Regions from separate parts of the Bradyrhizobium sp. 186 genome, predicted to be linked through region 3. Evidence: predicted binding sites of a transcription regulator. Region 3 holds the regulator's gene; each other region holds the start of a gene.
What was found. The regulator PhoB, encoded in region 3, activates phosphate uptake and scavenging genes when phosphate is short. The targets are predictions, from matches to a motif close to TGTCATNNANCTGTCAT.
Positions count from the first base shown of each region.

Region 1 (5,804 bases), 3.0 Mb from region 3:
AAGGCTTCCCGGCGCCGCCGTCGCGGCGCTCGATGCTAGTGCTGCGCATTTTCCCGTCTTCAAGGGCGCGGTCCTCGCGCGGCTGTGGCGGCAGGCGGCCGCACCGGTCCATCCATTGCAGGGCGCGGACGTCTGGTTCGGACACGGCTTTTCCATTCCGGAGGAGGAGGGACGGTGGACGGACCGCGGGTTCGCCACGATCGAGGCGAGCGTCGATGCGCCGGCCCAAACCTCCGTGATCGTGGAGCTTGCGGTCGTGCCGTTCCTGCCCCCGGATAACGAGCCGTTCCGCTTCGAGGCCTACGCCGGTACCGGCGGCAAGCTGCAGGTAAGAGCAGGACGTGAAGACCCTATGCCGTTCAGATTTTCACTGAACGCGAAGGTGGTCGGCTCGGCGCCGCGGAAAATCATCGTCGCGCTGCGGATGCGCGACGCCAAGCGGCCGAGCGACATCGGTCATTCGATCGATCCTCGCCTGCTCGGGCTGTTCGTGAAATCGGTCTCGATCAACGGCGCGCCGGTCTTCACTCCGGCGGGCGCCGCGCCTTGATGGCCTTGCGCAGCGCCATCAGTGCTCGAGATCTTGCGCCTCGGTATTGGTGCGGCCGCCATTGCCGAGCTGGAGCCGGCGCCGGACGACGATATCGTCGACATGCGCGGTTTTGAGGCCGCTCTGCTTGGCGCGGCCGAGCCACGCGATGAAGAACGTCGCGGGCAGCGTCTCATCGAATGCATCGATCCGGTCGAGCGCGGCGCGGCGGATCAGCATGCATTGCTTGAGCTCGCCCGGCATGATCTCGAGGGCCGGCATGAGGCGCTGGCGTTGGTCTTCCGGTACGTCGGGGCTGACGAACTGCTGCACCTTGCCGAACACGGCCTCGACGTCGCTGTGATGTTCGAGCAGTGCCGATTGCAGCTCCAGCTTGCGCGGAGTCCAGAGGTCGTCCGCATCGCAGAACCCGATGAGCTCGCCGCGCGCCATCGCCAGGGCCCTGTTGACGGCAATGGCCTGGCCGCTGTTGTTCTGGGCGAGCGCGACGATGCGGTCGCCGAACCGGTCGAGAATGCCGCGCGTGCCGTCGATCGACCCGTCGTCGATGACGATGACCTCGCCGGGCGGGACTGTCTGGCCGAGCACGCTCTCGATCGCCTCGGCAATGTAGGCCTCGGCGTTGTAGGCGGCGATCACCACGGAGACCTGCATGTCGGCGTAGCCTCAGAGCCGTTCCAGTTGGCGGGCGAAGGCGGAGGGAATGTCCATCGGCGCGGTGCCGGTGTCGGCGAAGAACACCGGTGCGAGGCCTGCGATCCGCGCGACCTTGTCGGCGATCACGTTGGGCCATCCCGGCAATTCGTAGGCCGTGGTCGGCAGCAGCGCGCGAAACGCGTCCGACTGCCGGGCCGGCGCGAATTGGGGCGATGCCGCGCCGCGCCTGCGGGGGATGAAGATCGCGCGCAGCCGGCCGCCGCCGATCCGGTTCCCGAGATCGGCAAGGCTCAGCTCGTGGCGCGGCTCGCCGTTGAAGTCCGAGACCGGCGTGGTCTCGCCGATGAAGCTTTGAAACGTGTCGACCAGGGCAGGGCGCAGCCGCGCGGAGCAGAACAGCGGTTCGATCTGTCCGGTCTCGCTGTCGACCGCGACAAAATCGTCGCCCGCATAGTGCCAGCCGGCCTTCGCGCAGGAGAGCGTCGCGGTGGTCTTGCCGCTGTGGCCTTCGCCGGCCAGCAGCGTGAACCCCGCCGTGCTTCCGACCGCCGCGGCGTGAACGGCACACCAGGGCGTATCGTGCATCATGGCATGGATCAGCGAGATCGCCGGACGGCTGCGGATCCAGGGCGGTGCCTCGCCCTTGGGCAGCCACGCGATGCCGTGCCGTGCGACCAGGTCGATCGCGAACAGCACGGGAATGACGGCCGGCTGCCATACCGAATAGATCCCGTCCTCGATCAACAGGCGCGGGCGCTCGGCGGCTTCCGGCACCAGCGCGGAGAGATCATGGTCGGCGGCGGTGATGAAGCGCAGGTCGAGATCGAAATTGCCTGGTGCGCGCAGGATGTAAGCGGGCAGGAACGTGCCGGCCAAATCCTGCGAGGCAAATTCGAGACGCAAGCCGAACGGGCCGCAGCGGGCGTAGGCTTCGATCGGCTCCGATGCCGCTCTGGCGAAAACCGCCGTGATCTGCTGCCGGATGAGACCGCTAGCCTTCATGGGGCTCGCGGAGCGGCCAGCCTTCGTCGCCGGCGTCATGCACGGGATCCATCAGCAAGAGCTCCCGCAGATTGTCGAAGCGCTGGAATTCCGGGGCGGCGAATTCGTCCTTGAGCACCGGCGACCATCTCTCGGCGCGCGGATCGGCCTCGCCATTCGCGATGAGGCCTTCCGCCAGCATGCTGTCGATGAAGGCTTGCACCTGCTGCGCAATGGAGGCGGGATCGCCGCCGGTCGCGGCGGCACATGCGCTCGCGATCTCCTCAACCGTTCGGCCGGCCTTGATGCCGAGCCAGACCTGGGCGGCGCTGCCGTCGAGGTTGTAGTAGACGCCGTTCTGATAGTTGGCCAACACCACTTCACTATCAAACTGCTGGCTGATCAGCAGCGGCACCGAAACGGTGAGGGCCATGACTTGCTCAGTACTCACTTCAATTCCAAGAACCGCAATTCCAAGGGCCGCACGCTAGCATAGGCGTTCGGCTGCGAGAACTGCGCCAATTGCGACAATTCCGGGCAGCTAGACCGCCCCGAACGCCTTGAAGGTGATGATGGTGAGGGTGTCCTGGATGCCGGGCAGCACCTGCACCTTCTCGTTGATGAAGTGGCCGATGTCGGTGTCCTTGTCGACGTAGAACTTCACCAGCAAGTCGTAATGGCCGGCCGTGGAGTAGATCTCGGAAGCGATCTCGGCCTCGGCAAGCGCATTCGCGACCGTATAGGACTGGCCGAGCTTGCATTTGATCTGGACGAAAAAGGGAACCATTGCAGTCACTCCGAAGTCATATCTGGCGGGCTAATAGGCCAAAATCGGCCGGATTTAGCAAGCGAACTTGCTGCCTCCGGGCGCAAGCAAACTTGCTGCCTCCCGGCATGCGCGGTAGGACGGATCATGGCCCCGAACCAGCGGAAAATCGCCCCATGACGACGCCCGTGGCGCTCACCATCGCCGGCTCCGATTCGAGCGGTGGCGCCGGTATCCAGGCGGATCTGAAGACCTTTGCCGCGCTCGGCGTCTACGGCGCCTCTGTCATCACGGCACTGACGGCGCAGAACACAAAAGGCGTCACCGGCATTCACGCGGTGCCGGCCGATTTCGTCACCGCACAGATCGATGCCGTGTTCTCCGATCTCGACGTCGGCGCGGTGAAGATCGGCATGGTGGCGCAGGCCGCCAGCATCGATGCGATCGCAGCCGCGCTGTCGCGCTGGGCACCCCGCCACGTCGTGCTCGATCCCGTCATGGTCGCAACCTCCGGCGATCGCCTGCTGGCGTCCGACGCCGTCGACGCCCTGCGCACGAAGTTGATGCCGCTGGCTTCGGTGATCACACCCAACCTGCCGGAGGCTGCCGCTCTGCTCGACGAACCCGTCGCGCGAACCGAGGCCGACATCGAAGGCCAGGGGCGCCGCCTGCTGGCGCTCGGCTGTCGCGCGGTGCTGATCAAGGGCGGCCACGGCGAGGGCGCCGAGAGCACCGACTATCTCGTCAGCGCCGAAGGAACGATCGCGCTCGCCGCGCCACGCGTCGCCACCCAAAACACCCATGGCACCGGCTGCTCGCTGTCCTCAGCGGTCGCGGCGGGGCTTGCCAAGGGCGAGGATCTCGAGGGCGCCGTGCGCAACGCCAAGGCCTGGATCAGCGCGGCGATTGCGGCCGCCGACCGCTTCAGCGTCGGCCACGGCCACGGGCCGATCCATCATTTCCACAGGTTTTACTGACGTCGGCTTCGCGCGCTGCGTCGGCTCCCGTCGTTAACCAGTAAGGCCATGTCCCTCCGGGTTTTGCGGAGGCCTGTGCGGCGCCATGTCGCCTGATTGTCGCATGCGACTGATATTCGCGGGGAGAGCGAGGCGAGGTTTGATTCGTTATCTGAGGGTGCCTCAAAGGTTCAATCGGTCATCCCCCTGTCACGGGATATTGTTACAGGCTGTCGCATGGGAAGTTACGATGTGAGTGACGAGAGCCCTGAAAGGCGCTTTCGCACCTTGTTCATCTCCGACGTTCATCTCGGAGCCCGCGGTTCGCAAGCCGACCTTCTGCTGGACTTCCTGCGCTTCCACGACGCCGATACCATCTATCTCGTCGGCGACATCGTCGACGGCTGGGCGCTGAAATCGAGCTGGCACTGGCCACAATCGCATAACGACCTGGTTCAGAAGCTTTTGCGCAAGGCGCGCAAGGGTGCCAAGGTCATCTACATCCCCGGCAATCACGACGAATTCCTGCGCAACTATTACGGCACGCATTTCGGCGGGATCGACGTCGTCGAGAACACCGTCCACACCGGAGTGGACGGCAAGCGCTATCTCGTCATCCACGGCGACATCTTCGACCTCGTGGTGCAGAACGCGCGCTGGCTCGCCCATCTCGGCGACAAGGCCTACGACTTCGCGATCCAGATGAATCGCTTCGTCAACTTCTTCCGGCGCATGTTCAAAGTGCCGTACTGGTCGCTGTCGCAATGGGCCAAGCAGAAGGTCAAGAACGCCGTCAACTATATCGGCGCGTTCGAGCAGGCGCTCGCCGCCGAGGCGCGCCGCCACGACGCCCACGGCGTGATCTGCGGCCACATCCACTACGCCGTGATCCGCGACGAGGGCGGTATCCGCTACATGAACTGCGGCGATTGGGTCGAGAGCTGCACGGCGCTGGTCGAGCACGACGACGGCCGTTTCGAGATCATCACCTGGGCGGATCAGTTGCAGAAGGCGGTCCCGGTCGTGCCCGTGGCGGCAAGGGCAGCTTGATGCGCATCCTGGTCGCGACCGACGCCTGGCACCCGCAAGTCAACGGTGTGGTTCGGACGCTGACCAAGCTCGCTGACGCCGCCGAGGCGCTTGGCGTCGCGTTCACGTTCCTGACGCCGCAATCGTTCCGCACCTTCGCGATGCCGAGCTATCGCGACGTGCGTCTTGCGATGCCGCGGCCGGCGAAGATCGCGAAGCTGATCGAAGAGGCCCGTCCCGACAGCATCCATATCGCCACCGAAGGGCCGATCGGCTTAATGGTCCGCCGCTATTGTCGCCAGCGCAAGCTGCCGTTCACGACCAGCTTCCACACCCGCTTTCCCGAATATGTCCGTGCCAGGATGCCGGTTCCGGAATCCCTGATCTGGCGGGCGCTGCGCCGTTTCCACAGCAGCAGCCGGGCCGTGATGGCCGCAACGCCGGCGCTCGCCTGTGAACTCGGCGAGCGCGGCTTTACCAATGTCGTGTTGTGGCCGCGCGGCGTCGATACCAGCCTGTTCCACCCCCGCGCCATCGATCTCTGCCTGCCGGTGCCGGTGTTCCCGGTCGGCCGGGTCGCGGTGGAGAAGAATCTGGAGGCCTTCCTCGACCTCGATCTGCCCGGCACCAAGGTGATCGTCGGCGATGGGCCGGCGCGTGTCGCGCTCGAAGAGGCTTATCCGGATGCGATCTTCCTCGGCGAAAAGCACGGCGAGGAACTGGCGGACATCTACGCGGCGGCCGATGTCTTCGTGTTTCCGAGCAGGACCGACACGTTCGGCCTGGTCCTGCTGGAAGCGCTGGCGAGCGGCCTGCCGGTCGCGGCCTTCCCGGTGAAGGGGCCCCGCGACGTGATCGGCGATGC
Region 1 covers NZ_CP082164.1:3,519,786-3,525,589, forward strand. Annotated here, with positions in the region: gene IVB18_RS16760 (nucleotidyltransferase family protein) at 1-550, shown strand, start outside; gene IVB18_RS16765 (glycosyltransferase) at 569-1,192, opposite strand; gene IVB18_RS16770 (hypothetical protein) at 1,217-2,248, opposite strand; gene IVB18_RS16775 (PqqD family protein) at 2,199-2,621, opposite strand; gene IVB18_RS16780 (Lrp/AsnC family transcriptional regulator) at 2,730-2,975, opposite strand; gene thiD (bifunctional hydroxymethylpyrimidine kinase/phosphomethylpyrimidine kinase) at 3,131-3,931, shown strand; gene IVB18_RS16790 (UDP-2,3-diacylglucosamine diphosphatase) at 4,148-4,960, shown strand; gene IVB18_RS16795 (glycosyltransferase family 1 protein) at 4,960-5,804, shown strand, end outside.
Region 1: IVB18_RS16790 (UDP-2,3-diacylglucosamine diphosphatase) is a predicted target of PhoB. The motif match lies at 4,108-4,124, and genes of this name have one in related genera.

Region 2 (5,804 bases), 680 kb from region 3:
AGCGAATGTGTTAGTTTCCCACATATCGATTGGGTTCGGAGCCCCGATTGTTAGCCAAAATTTAGTCGGCAGGCATCGGTATCCGAGATAGAGTTTGACGAACCGGCGGCATGGCGACCCTCATGCCGGACCGGCCAACCAACGGGAATTCGACCATGTCGGACCTAGACCGTAACTACGCTTCTCCTTTCGGCAGGGCCGCCGGGCGTGTTGACGCCGCGACGGTCGACGCCGGTCTGCGCGCCTACATGCTGCGCATCTACAACTACATGAGCGTTGGCCTGGCCATCACCGGCCTGGCCGCGCTCGGCGTCTACATGGCCGCCGTGACGGATGTTCCGACTCCGGAAGCCGTCCGCGTCGGCAAGCTGTTCCTGACGCCGTTCGGCTACGCGATGTTCGTGAGCCCGCTGAAATGGCTGTTCATGCTGGCGCCGCTCGCCATGGTGTTCGTGATTTCGGCCGGTATCAACCGTCTCGCTCCTTCGACCGCCCAGATCCTGTTCTGGGTGTTCGCGGCGCTGATGGGCATCTCGCTGTCCTCGATCTTCCTGGTGTTCACGCACACCTCGATCGTGCGGGTATTCTTCATCACCGCGGCCACGTTTGGCGCGCTGAGCCTCTATGGCTACACCACCAAGCGTGACATGAGCGGCATGGGCTCGTTCCTGTTCATGGGCCTGATCGGCATCATCATCGCGAGCCTGGTCAACCTGTTCCTGGCGAGCTCGGTGCTGCAGTTCGTGGTCTCCGTGGTCGGCGTGCTGGTGTTCGCGGGCCTTACCGCCTGGGATACGCAGCGGCTGAAGAACGACTACATCTACGGCTACGCCTCGGCCGGCGGCGAGATCGCAGAGCGTGCGGCGATCACCGGTGCGCTGTCGCTGTACCTGAACTTCATCAACCTGTTCACGCTGCTCCTGCAGCTCCTCGGCCAGCGCGACTAAGCGATAGCCTGGAGTGAACGACATGAGCCCCGGCCGAAAGGCCGGGGTTTTTGTTTGACGTACTTTCTCCGTCACGTCCGGGCTTGTCCCGGGCATCCACGTTCTCGCCACCCCAAGAAAGCGCGTGGATGGCCGGGACAAGCCCGGCCATGACGGCCAATGAAGAGCGTTGCTTCCGGGCGATCCATTGGTATCTTCTCCCCATGTCCGCACTTGAAATCAGGCCCACGACCGAGGCCGACCTTCCCGCCATCACCGCCATCTACGAGCATGCGGTCCGCCACGGCACCGCGACGTTCGAGCTGGAGCCGCCCGATCTCGCGGAGATGACGCGCCGCTACCGCGCGCTGGTCGACGGCGGCTATCCCTATTTCGTCGCCATGCTCGACGGGCGCGTCGCCGGCTATGCCTATGCCGGCGCCTACCGGCCGCGGCCGGCCTATCGCTTCACGGTCGAGAACTCGATCTATCTCGACCCGTCCTTCCACCGCCGCGGCGTCGGGTTGCTGTTGCTGGAGCGGCTGATCATCGAGTGCGAGGCGCGCGGCTTCCGCCAGATGATCGCGGTCATCGGCGATTCCGCCAATGCCGGCTCGATCGGCGTGCATACCAAGGGCGGCTTCAAGATGATCGGCACGCATCCCAGTGTCGGGCTGAAATTCGGCCGCTGGCTCGACACGGTGATGATGCAGCGCGACCTCGGCGAGGGCGCAAGCACGGTGCCGGGGAAATAATCCTCAGTCTTGTAGGGTGGGCAAAGCGAAGCGTGCCCACCATGCTGCGGTGACTGCGGAAACATGGTGGGCACGGCGCGTTGCGCCTTTGCCCACCCTACGACGGCTACACCACCGCCAGCTTGCGGTCGATCACCAGCAGCACACGCTCCAGCTCATGGCCGCGGCGCAGGATCAGGCCGGTCGCCGAGATCACGCTGTACATGCCCTGCTTGCGCGCGAGCCGCGGATCCTTCTCGATGCGATAGATCGGCACCTCGGAGGCGCGGCGAAACACCGAGAACACCGCGCGGTCCTTGAGGAAGTCGATGGCATAATCGCGCCACTCGCCGTCGGCGACCATGCGGCCGTAGAGATTGAGGATGCGATGCAGTTCGAGCCGGTTGAACGTCACCCGGCCGGGTTGGGCGTTCGCAGCAGTGGTGCGCGCGACTGCGCGCTGCTCGCTCGGATCGGCATCCTCCGACGTCAGACTCATGGAGCGTCTCCTGTCGCATCAGCATGATCGCGTCCGCGAAACCGTCCCCCGGGATCGCGGATCATGACGGTTGCATGATCGCGCCAACCGGTCTCCGCCGCAAGAGGTTCCCGGCCGAACTTGCCAAACCGGACGCGGATCAATGCACACGCAGCGATGGAACTCCGCAGCGGCAAACCGTCACGGGATCGTTAGCAGGAATCATAGTATCGCCGCTTTTCTGCCTAGCGACTGCCGCCCTGCATTGCGAGAAGACTCACGTGCGTTGACCCGGTCCTTTCGGTTCCGGATTCCTCAGCCCCCAGCCCCCCGGGGTCGTCGGGATCGGGTCTGTACGCACGACAAGGAGGGCCAACGCAAGTTGGTCCTTTTTGGTTTGTATCGGGATGTTTCCGGCTCGCTGTCATTCCGGAGCGTGCGACAGCGCGAGCCCGGAATCCATCAATCCGATTTTCCAAGATAAGAAATGGATTCCGGGCTCGCGCCAAAGCGGCGCGCCCCGGAATGACAAAGACCGGTTTGTCGGAGCGATCTGCGCTTCAGTGCAGCGACGTATACGCCGCGCCCAGCATCGGGCCGGGCTTCTCGCGGCTGCCGTCCTGGATGTAGACCACCGCACCATCGACGCCGTCGCGCGTGAGGTTCTCGATCGGCACCGTCCAGCTTTCCGAACGTCCGGTCCAGTCGCCGACCTTGAGCAGGTTGCGCACGACGTTGTGATAGGTGACCTGCTGTCCGCGATTTTCGCCGCGACTGATCGCGATCGGCATCGACTTGGCAATTGAGCAGATCCAGACTTCGCCATGCGAGATCGCGGGCTCCTTGCTCGCGGCCACCGAGACGTTGATCTGCTTGCCCGAGAGCGACATCGACACCGGCACGCTCATCACGCCGGCGCCGTTGTCGGTCTTGCCGATCGCGCTTTCGATGCCGGCGCGATCGCTGCCGATGACGTGAGTGGAGCCGTTGACCACGACCTGCGGCGTATAGACCTCACGGTCCCCGCGCATGCGCGAATAGGCACGCTGCCGTGCCGAGAAACGCGAATCCGCCAGCGTGTCCTTCCAGCCGAGATAATCCCAATAGTCGATCGGCATGCTCAGGGCGATGATCGAGGGATCGCTGGAGAGATCGCCGATGATCTTGTCGGCGGGCGGGCAGGACGAGCAGCCCTGCGAGGTGAAGAGCTCGACCACGGCGCGGGGGTCAGCCTCGGCAGGACGGATGACGGCGACGATCGCACAGATACCGAGTGCTCCCGACCAGAAGGCACCGGACCAGCGCGAAACCAGATGAGAAGCCGTCATTGCTGTCATGTCGAACGCCGCACACCATTGCTCGTGAAAGGGAAATCTTACCGCCGGATGGTCACCGTAGTCTTACGGGCGCCGCACATTCAATCGTCCCGGGCGAGGTTCTCCGCCAGGCCGGCCCATCTGAAGCCTATCGCAAACGCGCGAAGGCGACCTTGTGATAGGCCGCCTTCGTTTAAGCTTCTACTCACTTCGCAGTGAGCCACCGTTCACAAATCCGCGCTTACGCCGCGAGCTTGCGCAGCACATAGTGCAGGATGCCGCCGTTGCGGTAGTAGTCGAGCTCGTCCAGCGTATCGATGCGGCAAAGCAGCGAAACGCGCTGCAACGAACCGTCGCTGGAGACGATCTCCGCGGTCAGCTTCTGACGCGGCTTGAGGTCGCCGACCAGGCCGCGCAGCGTGACCTTCTCGTCGCCCTTCAGACCGAGCGATGACCAGGAGGTACCGTCCTCGAAGGTCAGCGGCAGCACGCCCATGCCGACCAAATTGGAGCGATGGATGCGCTCGAAGCTTTGGCAGATCACGGCGCGCACGCCGAGCAGGCGAGTGCCCTTGGCGGCCCAGTCGCGCGAGGAGCCGTTGCCGTATTCGGCGCCGGCGAACACCACCAGCGGCACGCTCTCCTGCTGATACTTCATCGCGGCGTCGTAGATCGACATCTGCTCGCCGTCGGGCCAGTGCTTGGTCAGACCGCCCTCGGGAATGTTGCCGTCGGCGCCCTTAAGCATGAAATTCTTGATGCGGATGTTGGCGAAGGTGCCGCGCATCATCACTTCATGATTGCCGCGCCGCGTGCCGTACTGGTTGAAGTCGGCCGGGCGCACTTGATGCTCGCTGAGATACTTGCCAGCAGGCGAGGTGAGCTTGATCGAACCGGCCGGCGAGATGTGATCGGTGGTAATCTTGTCGCCGAACATCGCGAGGATGCGCGCCTCGATGATATCGGTGACCGGCTCCGGCTCCTTCTTCATGCCGTCGAAATAGGGCGGGTTCTGCACATAGGTCGAGCTCATGTTCCAGCGATAGGTCTCGCTCTCGACCGTCTTGATCTTGCGCCAGTTGGTGTCACCCTTGAACACGTCGGCATACTTCTTCTTGAAGATCGACGCGGTCACGAACTTCTTCATGAAGGCGTTGATCTCCTTGGTCGTCGGCCAGATATCCTTGAGGTACACCGGCTTGCCGTCCTTGCCTTCGCCGAGCGGCTCGACGGCGAGGTTCTTGGTCACGCTGCCCGCAAGCGCGTGGGCCACGACGAGCGGCGGCGAGGCGAGATAGTTCGCCTGCACGTCCGGCGAGACACGGCCTTCGAAGTTGCGGTTGCCGGAGAGCACGGCAGCCGCGACGATGCCGTTGTCGTTGATCGACTTCGAGATCTCTTCCGGCAGCGGACCGGAATTGCCGATGCAGGTGGTGCAGCCGAAGCCGACCAGGTTGAAGCCGACCTTGTCGAGATCGGTCTGCAGACCGGAATCGGCGAGATAGGCCGCGACAACCTGGCTGCCCGGGGCAAGCGAGGTCTTCACCCACGGCTTGGCCTTGAGGCCCTTCGCGGCAGCGTTACGGGCCAGGAGCCCGGCGCCGATCAGCACGCTCGGGTTCGAGGTGTTGGTGCAGGAGGTGATCGCCGCGATCACGACGTCGCCATGGCCGATGTCGAAGTTCTTGCCTTCAACCGCGAAGCGCTTCGCGGGCTCCTCGGTCTTCTTGTATTCGGTGCTGAGCGCGAGCGAAAAGCCTTCGGCCACCGAGGGCAGCGCGATGCGGCCTTCGGGACGCTTCGGGCCGGCCATCGAGGGCACGACGTCGCCGAGATCGAGCGTCAGCGTCTCCGTGAACACCGGATCCGCCGACTTGGCGGTGCGGAACAGCCCTTGCGCCTTGGCATAGGCCTGCACCAGCGCAACGCGCGGCGCGGCCCGGCCGGAGGTCTTGAGATAATCGATCGCGGCGGCATCGACCGGGAAGAAGCCGCAGGTCGCACCATATTCGGGAGCCATGTTGGCGATGGTCGCCTTGTCGGCGACCGAGAGATGGTCGAGGCCGGGGCCGAAGAACTCGACGAACTTGCCGACCACGCCGAGCTTGCGCAGCATCTGCGTCACGGTGAGCACGAGGTCGGTCGCGGTGACGCCTTCCTTCATGGCGCCCTTCAGCTTGAAGCCGACGACGGTGGGCAGCAGCATCGACAGCGGCTGACCGAGCATGCAGGCTTCCGCCTCGATGCCGCCGACGCCCCAGCCGAGCACGGCGAGACCGTTGACCATGGTCGTGTGGGAGTCGGTGCCGACGAGCGAGTCGGGATAGGCGACCTCGAAGGTGCCGGTCTT
Region 2 covers NZ_CP082164.1:10,266,341-10,272,144, forward strand. Annotated here, with positions in the region: gene IVB18_RS49060 (Bax inhibitor-1/YccA family protein) at 156-947, shown strand; gene IVB18_RS49065 (GNAT family N-acetyltransferase) at 1,151-1,681, shown strand; gene IVB18_RS49070 (DUF2794 domain-containing protein) at 1,788-2,159, opposite strand; gene IVB18_RS49075 (DUF1223 domain-containing protein) at 2,699-3,475, opposite strand; gene acnA (aconitate hydratase AcnA) at 3,696-5,804, opposite strand, start outside.
Region 2: IVB18_RS49070 (DUF2794 domain-containing protein) is a predicted target of PhoB. The motif match lies at 2,223-2,239, and genes of this name have one in related genera.

Region 3 (5,804 bases):
GTCAGCCCGTTGATGACGGGCACGGTGGCGTTCGCCGCAAGCTCGAGCAGCGCATCGTGGTTGAGGATGCGGATCATGATCGCGTCGACATAGCGCGACAGCACGCGTGCGGTATCGGCGATGGTCTCGCCGCGGCCGAGCTGCATCTCGGCGCCGGTCAGCATGATGGGCTCGCCGCCGAGCTGGCGCATGGCGACGTCGAACGACACCCGCGTCCGCGTCGACGGGCGTTCGAAGATCATCGCCAGCGTCTTGCCTTCGAGCGGCTTGACCGGCTGATGCGCCTTCTGCTTCGCCTTCATCGCGGATGATGCGGCCAGCATCCGCTTGAGCTCCGACAGCGGCAGCTCGTCGATATCGAGGAAATGCTTTGGCGTCTTGTTGGGCGTCTGGCTCATCAGCTTGCCGCCCGCTTGGTCTGGCCTGCGGAAATCGCGGCACAAGCGCGTTCGAGCCGCACGACGCTGTCCTCGATCTCCGTTTCCGTGACGATCAAAGGCGGCAGAAAGCGCACGACATTGTCGCCGGCCCCGACCGTGAGGAGCTTTTCGTCGCGCAGCGCCGCAACGAGATCGCCCGACGGCACCACGGCCTTGATGCCGATCAGAAGCCCCTCGCCGCGCACTTCGCTGACGACGTTGCCGTAACGGTCGATCACGGAGGCGAGCTTCTGCTTCAAGAGCAGCGACATCTTCTGCACGTGATCGAAGAAGCCGGGCTTGAGCATGACGTCGAGCACCGCATTGGCGGTGGATATCGCGAGCGGATTGCCGCCGAAGGTCGAGCCGTGCGAGCCGGGCGTCATGCCGGAGGCCGCCTCCGCGGTCGCAAGGCACGCGCCGATCGGAAAGCCGCCGCCGAGCGCTTTGGCCAGCGACATCACGTCGGGCGTGACGCCGAGGCGGCGATGGGCGAAGAGATCGCCGGTGCGGCCCATGCCGGTCTGCACCTCGTCGAACGCCAGCAACAGGCCGCGCTCGTCGCAGAGATTGCGCAACGCCTTGAGGAACGCCGGGGTGGCAGAACGCACACCGCCCTCGCCCTGGATCGGTTCGATCAGGATGCCTGCGGTCTGCGGACCGATCGCCTTCTTGACGGCTTCGAGGTCGCCATGCGGAACCTGGTCGAAACCGTCCATCGGCGGACCAAAACCTTCGAGATATTTCGCCGAGCCGGTCGCAGCCAGCGTTGCAAGCGTGCGGCCGTGGAAGGCACCTTCGAAGGTGATCATGCGATAGCGGTCGGGATGGCCTTTTGCGGCCTGGTAGCGGCGCACGACCTTGATCACGCATTCCAGCGCTTCGGCGCCTGAATTGCAGAAGAACACGAAGTCGGCGAAGCTCTCACTGCACAGGCGGCTCGCCAGACGTTCGCCGTCCGGGCTCTGGAACAGGTTCGACATGTGCCACAGTTTCGTGGCCTGCTCCTGCAAAGCCTTGACCAGCGCGGGATGGGCATGGCCGAGCGCGTTCACGGCGACGCCCGAGGTGAAATCGAGATAACGGTCGCCATTGGTCGCGATCAGCCAGCAGCCCTCGCCGCGCTCGAAACCGAGGTCGGTTCTGGCGAAAACGGGAAGCAGATGCGGCGCGGCGCTGTTGGTCATGACGTCACTTGGATGTTGCGGACGGACTGAGCGTGCATTGCGCAGCGCACCATTGACCGGCCCGGAAAACGAAACGTGCCGCCTTTTCAGGGCGGCACGTATCACCATCTTATGCCTGGTAAGACGGGTGTCAATGCCGCCCGGAAAGCCTCGCGAAACGCTGAATCCGTAGTCTTGCGGTGACGATTTTCCGGCTTTTAGCCACGGAACATGTGGAAGCGAGTCCGCGGACTCTTGCGCGTGAGTCACGCCATATTGTAGCGTTTGGCTTGTCAGATACGACATCTCGTGCAGCGGTTCTGATCTCTAAGTCCTCATGTACCGGCGTAACGTTCGGGCGCACTTCGCGCGCCCGGCGAGCCTCAAGGGATTCTGGCGGCACGGGTTTTTCAAGGCTTAGGCATTCGCTGTGAGGCCCCAGCATGGTGGTGCGCAGCGAGGGAAAGGGTGCAATGACGGTTTTGACCTGGTCCGACGATCGCGTCGAGCAGTTGAAAAAGCTCTGGGAGGCCGGACTTTCGGCCAGCCAGATCGCGGCTGAGCTCGGCAATGTGACCCGCAACGCCGTGATCGGAAAGGTGCACAGGCTCGGCCTGTCCGGCCGGGCCAAGAGCCCATCATCCGCTGCTCCTCGGCCGCGCAAGGCGCGCCCCGCGCAGCATATGATGCGGGTAACCCGTCCGATCTCGCGCGGCAACACCGCGCTGGCGCAGGCCTTCGAGGTCGAGGAGGAGCCGGATCCGGTCACCTACGACAACGTGGTGCCGATGAGCCAGCGGTTGTCGCTGCTCGAACTGAACGAGGCGACCTGCCACTGGCCGGTCGGCGATCCCTCGAGCCCGGACTTCTTCTTCTGCGGCGGCAGGGCGCTCTCGGGCCTGCCCTATTGCGCCCAGCATTCGCGTGTTGCGTACCAGCCGGCAGCTGATCGTCGCCGCGCACCGGCCAAGCCGGGGCCGCGCTGAGCTGGTCGGCGATCAAGGCTTCACCGTCCAGGCGACGGCAGCTCGACTGACGACGGCAAACTCCATTCGCTGTCGTCCTGGACAAGCGCGCGGAGCAGCGCGCAGATCCGGGACCCATAGCCACCGAAAGATGTAGTTATGGGGACTCGGAGTGACCTTTTTCGCGCAACAACCACTCCCTGTGGTTGTGGGTCCCGGATCTGCGCTCCGCTCTGGACAACGCTGCGCGTTGCCAGGAGCTACGCTTGTCCGGGACGACGGCTGAGATTGTAGCCGCAGCCAAACTCAAGCCCGCTAAAATTTACGCCTGCTCCGCCTTCGCGAAACGATCGTCCAGCGCGTAGCCGGCGCCGCGGACGGTGCGGATCGGGTCCTGCTCGCGGCCGAGATTGAGCAGCTTGCGCAGACGGCCGATGTGGACGTCGACGGTACGCTCGTCAATATAGATGTCGCGGCCCCAGACGCTGTCGAGCAGTTGCTCGCGCGAGAACACCCGACCCGGATGTTCCAGGAAGAACTCCAGCAGGCGATATTCGGTCGGGCCGAGATCGATCGGCCGGCCCGAGCGCGCCACGCGGCGCTTCTCCCGGTCGAGCTCGATATCGCCAAAAGCGAGCACGGTGGCAAGCCGCTCCGGGCTTGCGCGCCTGAGCAGGCCCTTCACGCGCGCCAGGAGCTCCGGCACCGAGAACGGCTTGACGATGTAGTCGTCGGCGCCGGTCGCGAGCCCGCGCACCCGCTCGCTCTCCTCACCGCGGGCGGTGAGCATGATGATCGGGAGCTGCTTAGTATCCGGCCGGGTGCGAAGCCGCCGGCACAGCTCGATGCCGGACAGCCCGGGCAGCATCCAGTCGAGCACGATCAGGTCGGGGATATGCTCCTTGAGACGGGTGTCGGCGTCGTCGCCGCGCATCACCGTCTCGACGTCATAGCCGTCGCCTTCGAGGTTGTAGCGGAGAAGCTCGGTCAGAGCTTCCTCGTCCTCAACCACCATAATGCGTGCGCCCATGGTGTCGTCGCTCCTTAACTATTCAAGTATTCGGGACCGTCGTGGCGAAGGTCGTCATGTCGCCCTTCGGACGCTTGTCGGTCATGGCCTGACCTTCGATCATGTAGAACACGGTCTCGGCGATGTTGGTGGAGTGGTCGCCGATCCGCTCGATGTTCTTGGCGCAGAACATCAGATGGATGCAGAACGAGATGTTGCGTGGATCCTCCATCATATAGGTGAGGAGCTCGCGGAACAGCGAGGTGCAGATGGCGTCGACTTCCTCGTCGCCTTTCCACACCGCCATCGCCGCCGGCAAATCATGCGCGGCATAGGCGTCCAGCACCGACTTGACTTGCTGCTGCACGAGGTCGGTCATGTGCTCCAGGCCGCGGAACAGCTTGAGCGGATGGAAATCCGTCTCCAGCGCCGCGACGCGCTTGCCCATGTTCTTGGCGAGATCGCCGATCCGCTCGAGATCCGTCGCAACGCGCATGGCGCCGACGATCTCGCGCAGATCCACCGCCATCGGCTGGCGGCGGGCGATGGTCAGTACGGCGCGCTCCTCGATGCGCTTCTGGAGCACGTCGATCTCGACGTCGGTTGCGACCACGCGCTGGCCGAGCGCGACGTCGCGCCGGATCAGCGCGTCGACGGAATCGACGATCATGCGCTCGGCAATCCCGCCCATCTCGGCGACCAGCCGGGTGAGTTCCTGGAGGTCGGTGTCGAAGGCCTTTGCGGTATGTTCAGAACCCATGTCCCGTCTCCTCAGCCGAACCGGCCAGTGATGTAATCCTGCGTGCGCCGATCGGTCGGCGACGTGAAGATCTTGCTGGTGTCGTCGAACTCGATCAGCTCGCCGAGATACATGAAGGCGGTCTTGTCGGAGACGCGGGCCGCCTGCTGCATGTTGTGGGTCACGATCGCGATCGTGTAGTTCTCGGACAGTTCCTGGATCAACTCCTCGACCTTGGCGGTCGAGATCGGATCCAATGCCGAGCAGGGCTCGTCGAACAGGATGACCTCGGGCCGCACCGCGACCGTGCGGGCGATGCAGAGGCGCTGCTGCTGGCCGCCGGACAGCGACAGGCCCGAGGCGTTGAGCTTGTCCTTGACCTCGTTCCACAGCGCGCCGCCGCGCAGCGCCTTCTCGACGCGGACGTCCATCTCGGACTTCGATATCTTCTCATAGAGGCGGATGCCGAAGGCGATGTTCTCGTAGATCGTCATCGGAAACGGCGTCGGCTTCTGGAACACCATGCCGACCCGTGCGCGCAGCAGGTTGAGGTCGAGCCTGGTATCGAGGATGTTGGTCTGGTCGAGCATGAGCTGACCGGTGGCGCGCTGGCCCGGATACAGATCGTACATCCGGTTGAAGATGCGCAGCAGGGTCGACTTGCCGCAACCCGATGGGCCGATGAACGCCGTGACGCGGTTGGTGCCGAGCGTCAGGTTGATGTTCTTCAGCGCGTGGTGCTCGCCGTAATAGAAATTCAGGTTGCGCACGGTCACCTTGGCGGGCGCATCGGGCAGCACCGGCGCATGGGGCAGTCCGCCGGACGCGCTCATCGATACGGAAAGATCACTCATTTTGCGGTCCTCTCGGCGCCAAGGATGCGCGCGCCAATATTAAGGGCAAGAACGGTCAGGGTGATGAGCAGCGCCCCGCTCCAGGCCAGCTGCTTCCAGTAGGCGTAGGGGCTCTGCACGAAGTTGTTGATGGTGACCGGCAGGTTGGCCATCGTCTTGTTCAGGCTCAGGCTGAAGAACTGGTTCGACAGCGCGGTGAACAGCAGCGGCGCGGTTTCGCCGGCGACGCGGGCGGTGGCGAGCAGCACGCCGGTGATGAGGCCGGAGCGCGCCGAGCGATAGGCGATCCGCTTGATCACCAGCGAGCGCGGTAGGCCGAGCGCGGAGGCCGCCTCACGCAGCGCGTTCGGCACCAGCAGCAGCATGTCCTCGGTCGTGCGCAGCACCACCGGGATCACGATCACGGCGAGCGCGAGACAGCCGGCGAGCGCCGAGAAGCCGCGCATCGGCACCACCACCGCACCATAGATGAACAGGCCGATGATGATCGAGGGCGCGCTGAGCAGGATATCGTTGATGAAGCGGATCACCGACGTCAGCCTGTCGTTGCGGCCGTATTCGGCGAGATAGGTGCCGGCGAACATGCCGAGCGGCGCGCCGATGCCGACGCCGAGCACGGTCATGATCAGCGAGCCGACGATGGCGTTGAGCA
Region 3 covers NZ_CP082164.1:531,070-536,873, reverse strand. Annotated here, with positions in the region: gene argF (ornithine carbamoyltransferase) at 1-398, opposite strand, end outside; gene IVB18_RS02400 (aspartate aminotransferase family protein) at 398-1,606, opposite strand; gene IVB18_RS02395 (GcrA family cell cycle regulator) at 2,059-2,571, shown strand; gene phoB (phosphate regulon transcriptional regulator PhoB) at 2,873-3,580, opposite strand; gene phoU (phosphate signaling complex protein PhoU) at 3,603-4,319, opposite strand; gene pstB (phosphate ABC transporter ATP-binding protein PstB) at 4,331-5,152, opposite strand; gene pstA (phosphate ABC transporter permease PstA) at 5,149-5,804, opposite strand, start outside.